DNA from 2 places in the Variovorax sp. J31P207 genome. Region 1 is predicted to be linked to the other one. Evidence: predicted binding sites of a transcription regulator. Region 1 holds the regulator's gene; the other holds the start of a gene.

Evidence for each region. The regulator LexA, encoded in region 1, represses DNA repair genes until DNA is damaged. The targets are predictions, from matches to a motif close to ACTGTATNNNNATACAGT.
Region 2: a site for LexA is predicted at 940-957, ahead of QTI68_RS04470 (ATP-dependent helicase). Genes of this name have one in related genera too.

The regions. Positions count from the first base shown of each region.
Region 1 covers NZ_JASZYN010000004.1:46,737-49,129, reverse strand. Annotated here, with positions in the region: gene QTI68_RS14835 (D-2-hydroxyacid dehydrogenase family protein) at 1-273, opposite strand, end outside; gene QTI68_RS14830 (hypothetical protein) at 357-704, opposite strand; gene lexA (transcriptional repressor LexA) at 853-1,527, opposite strand; gene QTI68_RS14820 (asparaginase) at 1,602-2,393, shown strand, end outside.
Region 2 covers NZ_JASZYN010000001.1:942,795-945,187, reverse strand. Annotated here, with positions in the region: gene QTI68_RS04470 (ATP-dependent helicase) at 1-927, opposite strand, end outside; gene corA (magnesium/cobalt transporter CorA) at 1,137-2,123, shown strand; gene QTI68_RS04460 (5'-methylthioadenosine/adenosylhomocysteine nucleosidase) at 2,116-2,393, opposite strand, start outside.

The DNA.
Region 1 (2,393 bases):
CTGCTCGGTGCAGGCATTGATGTCGATGTGCCCGCCGGCCCGGCCGGTCTGCGAGATCAGCTTGAGCTTGGGCAGCTTCTCGATCAGTTGCCGGGTGATCTGGGTGCGCTCGCGGATCAGCACGATCACGTCGGCGTCCTTGAGCCGCACCGACAGCTGGCCGATGCCCTTGACCGTGTTCGTGTACACCTTGGCTGCATAGGCGTCGAGCTTGGCAGCGCAATTCAGCTTGCGCACGGCGTCCTGATAGTCGTCGAGGATCACAATGTTCATGGCATGCCATTGTGCCTTGCACGAACGGCATGCTGTGCCAGCCCGGCGACTTTGTGTCGCGCTTCGGTGCTTCAGTGCAGGTATCAGTGCAGGTGGGCGGCCTGCGGCAGCGCCTGGGCGGCCTCCAGCGCGACCAGGCGGTCGAGCTCGGCGCAGACATCGGCCATGCGGCCGGAGATCACCATGCGGCCGGCCGCGCGGCCCGGCTGCTGTGCATCGACCATGCGAACCACGCGCAGCGGGCGCGCCGTGGCCCCCGCGGCGATGGTCGGACCGGCCGTGCCCTGGCGCAGCGGGCAGCTCGGGCGAATCCCGACGTAGCGCAGGCCCGAGGACATCGCCCGGCTCGAGCGGCGCCGGGGCATCCAGCGGTCGGCCAGCGATTGCAACGGCGTCAGAAAGTCAGCAATGCTGAGAAGAGCGATTCCCATGTGAACTCCAGAAAAGTCAGAGGTTGAACACAGGCAGGATTGCTTTCATCGGCCAGGACAGGGTGATGGCTCTTCGCCATACGCCCGCCACCTGTCGCGGCCGGACCGGGTGCGCACGCAGGACCGCGTGCGCGAATGAAAGGCGGGCCTACATCAGCATCGTGTTGCGGATCAGGCCGACCGCCAGGCCCTCGATCTCGAAGGGCTCGCCGGGCTGGACCACGATGGTGGGGTAGTCGGGGTTCTCGGCGTGCAGCTCGATGACCTGCTTGTTGCGCTTGAGGCGCTTGACCGTGACCTCGTCGCCGAGGCGGGCCACCACGATCTGTCCGTTGCGGGCTTCCTTGGTGGACTGGACCGCCAGCAGGTCGCCGTCCATGATGCCGGCGTCGCGCATGGACATGCCGCGCACTTTGAGCAGGTAGTCGGGCTGGCGCTGGAAGAGGGTGTTCTCGACGTAGTAGGTCTGGTCGACGTGCTCCTGGGCCAGGATGGGCGAACCGGCCGCCACGCGGCCGATCAGGGGCAGCGCCAGCTGCGCCATGCCGGGCAGCGAGAGCGAGAACTGGTTGTTGCGGGATTCGTTGAGGGAGCGCAGGGCGTCGCCCTTGAGCCGGATGCCGCGGGAAGTGCCGCTGACCAGCTCGATGACGCCCTTGCGGGCCAGCGCCTGCAAGTGTTCTTCGGCCGCGTTGGCCGACTTGAAGCCGAGCTCGGCGGCGATCTCGGCCCGCGTGGGAGGCGCGCCGGTGCGGGCGATGGCACTCTGGATCAAGTCGAGGATCTGCTGCTGGCGGGCTGTAAGCTTGACGGCGAACTGCATGTAGGCTCCTGTGGAGGCACTGGCTAAACGTCCAGTACCTGTATTTTTAACCAGTTTCGAGAAGTTGGCAAGCCATGGATCACATCTCCGAGAATTCCGCCCGTCGCGTCGTGGTGCTGGGCACCGGCGGCACGATCTCGGGCCGCGCCGGTGCGGCGAACGACAACATCGGCTACACGGCCGGGGAAGTCGGCGTCGCCGATCTGCTGCACGGCATCGACGCGCCGGCGGGCATCGCGCTCGCGGCCGAGCAGGTGGCGCAGGTGGACAGCAAGGACATGAGCTTCGCGATCTGGCGGAACCTGGCGCAGCGTTGTGCCCACTGGCTCGCCCAGTCGGACGTCGCCGGCCTGGTCATCACCCACGGCACCGATACGCTGGAAGAGACCGCGTTCTTCCTGCAGTCCGTGCTCGCGCCTTCGAAGCCGGTGGTCCTGACCTGTGCGATGCGGCCGGCGAGCGCTCTGGCGCCCGACGGGCCGCAGAACCTGCGCGATGCGATCGCGGTCGCCGCAGCACCGGACGCCCGGGGCGTGGTCGTGGTGTGCGCCGGCACGGTTCACAGCGCCGTCGAGGTGCAGAAGGTCCACACCTACCGTCTCGACGCTTTCGATTCCGGCGATGCCGGGCCGCTGGCCTATGTCGAGGAAGGGGCCGTCAGGCAACTCAGGGGCTGGCCGCATGCGGACCCGGCCGCGCGTTCGTCGTTCGATCGGATCGCCGCGGCGGCCGCCTGGCCGCGGGTCGAGATCCTGCTGAGCCACGCCGAGGCGGGCGGCTCCCTGGTCGAGATGCTGCTCGAGGAGCGCCGCCGTGGCGGTGCCTCGCCGGTGCAGGGCATCGTGCTCGCGGCAACCGGCAACGGC
Region 2 (2,393 bases), on a different contig from region 1:
ATTCGGGAAGTCGAGGATGTTGCGGACCGTGGCGCCACGGAACGAGTAAATCGATTGGGCGTCGTCCCCGACCACGGTCAGGCCGCGGCCATCGGGCTTCATGGCGCGCAGGATGGCGGCCTGCAGCAGGTTGGTGTCCTGGTATTCGTCGACCAGCACGTGGTCGAAACGGCCCCCCACCTGCTCGGCCAGCGCGGGCTCGGCAACCATCGCCGACCAGTAGAGGAGCAGGTCGTCGTAGTCGAGCACCTGCTGCTGCTGCTTGGCCTCGACGTAGGCGCCGAACAGCCGCTTGAGCTCGGCCTCCCATTCGGCGCACCAGGGGAAGGCCTCTTTCAGCACCTCGGCCAGCGGCGCGCAGGTGTTGACGGTGCGCGAATAGATCGACAGGCAGGTGCCCTTCTGCGGAAAGCGCCGCGTGCTGGACGACAGGCCGAGGTTGTGGCGCACCAGCCCCATGAGGTCCTCGGCGTCGCCGCGGTCATGGATGGTGAAGTTCTCGCCCAGGCCGATCTGCGCCGCGTACGCGCGCAGCAGCCGGGCGCCGATGCCGTGGAAGGTGCCGGCCCAGGGCAGTGCCGGCGGCGTCTGCGAGGCCAGGCCCAGCACGCGCTGCAGCACCTGGCCGGCGCGGCGCTCCATCTCCTGCGCCGCGCGGCGTGAAAAGGTCAGCAGCAGCAGGCGCTGCGGGTCGGCGCCGCCGGCGATCAGGTGGGCCACGCGGTGCGCCAGCGTGCTGGTCTTGCCCGAGCCGGCGCCGGCGATGACCAGCAGCGGACGCGGGTCCTGCTGCGCCGGGCCCAGGGCGGCATCGACGCCGTGCAGGACCGCGGCGCGCTGGGCCTCGTTGAGGGTCGCGAGCGCTTCAGCCAGCCGCTCGGCCTGGCTTCCGGCCGCGGTGGGAAGAGGGGTGGCAAGGCGCTGCATCGACGCAACTGTACTGTATGTCCGTCCAGTCGGACACCGGCGGCACCGGGGACCGGATGACATAATCGCGCCTCGCTGCAACCGGAGACTCACGCATGGAAATCGATCCGTCTCGGCAGCTTTCACTTCCCCTCTGACGCGCCGTTGGCGAGGGAGTTGAAAGCGCCCCGCCCCTCGCCCCAACGCCAGACATTTCAAGGGAGTGAGCCATGCTCAACATCTTCACGCTTGCCAACGGCCGCCTCGTCCAGGAAGAGATCGAGGCCCTTGAAGAGCTTTCCAAGTTCCAGCCGATCTGGGTCGACCTCGAATCGCCGACGGTCGAGGAGAAGCGCTGGATCAAGCAGTACTACGGCCTGTCGATCCCCGAAGACGCGATGGACGAGGACATCGAGGAGTCGGCCCGCTTCTACGAGGAAGACAACGGCGAGCTCCACATCCGCAGCGACTTCCTGATCGCCGACGACGAGAACCCGCGCTCGGTGCGCGTCGCCTTCATCCTGAACCAGCACAACACCGAGCTGCGCAGCCGCGGCGTGCTGTTCTCGATCCACGACGAGGACGTGCCGGTGTTCCGGCTGCTGCGCATGCGCGCGCGGCGTGCCCCGGGGCTGATCGAAGACGCCAAGGAAGTGCTGCTGAAGCTGTTCGACGCCGACGCCGAGTATTCGGCCGACACGCTGGAGAACATCTACGACGAACTCGAGATCGCCGGCCGCAAGGTGCTCTCGGGCAACGTCAGCGACGAGTTGGCCGGCGAGGTGCTGGGCCTGATCGCGCGCCAGGAAGACTTGAACGGGCGCATCCGCCGCAACGTGATGGACACCCGCCGCGCCGTGAGCTTCATGATGCGCAGCCGAATGCTCAACGCCGAGCAGTTCGAGGAGGCGCGGCAGATCCTGCGCGACATCGAGTCGCTGGACAACCACACGGCCTTCCTGTTCGACAAGATCAACTTCCTGATGGATGCGACCGTCGGTTTCATCAACATCAACCAGAACAAGACCATCAAGATCTTCTCGGTGGCGAGCGTCGCGCTGCTGCCGCCGACCCTGATCGCCAGCGTCTACGGCATGAACTTCAAGTTCATGCCCGAGGTCGACTGGAGCTACGGCTACGCGTATGCGATCGTATTGATGATCATCAGCGCCCTCGGGCCGATGTGGTACTTCCGTCGCCGCGGCTGGCTCAAGTAGCCTCGTCTTGCTCGTCGGGCGGCGGCAGGGTCGCCAGCCACCCATCGATCAGCGCCAGGCTGTAACGGCTCGCGACCACCGAGACGAAGCGCGTGAAGTCGCCATGCGCCGCGTCGTCGGCGCGGTCGGAGATGGTGCGCACCGCGGCGAAGGGCACGCCGAAGTCGTGGCACACCTGGGCCACCGCGGCGCCTTCCATCTCGACCGCCAGCGCGTCCGGCAGGTCGTTGCGCAGCGCGCTGCTTTCGGCGGCGGACGAGACGAAGCGGT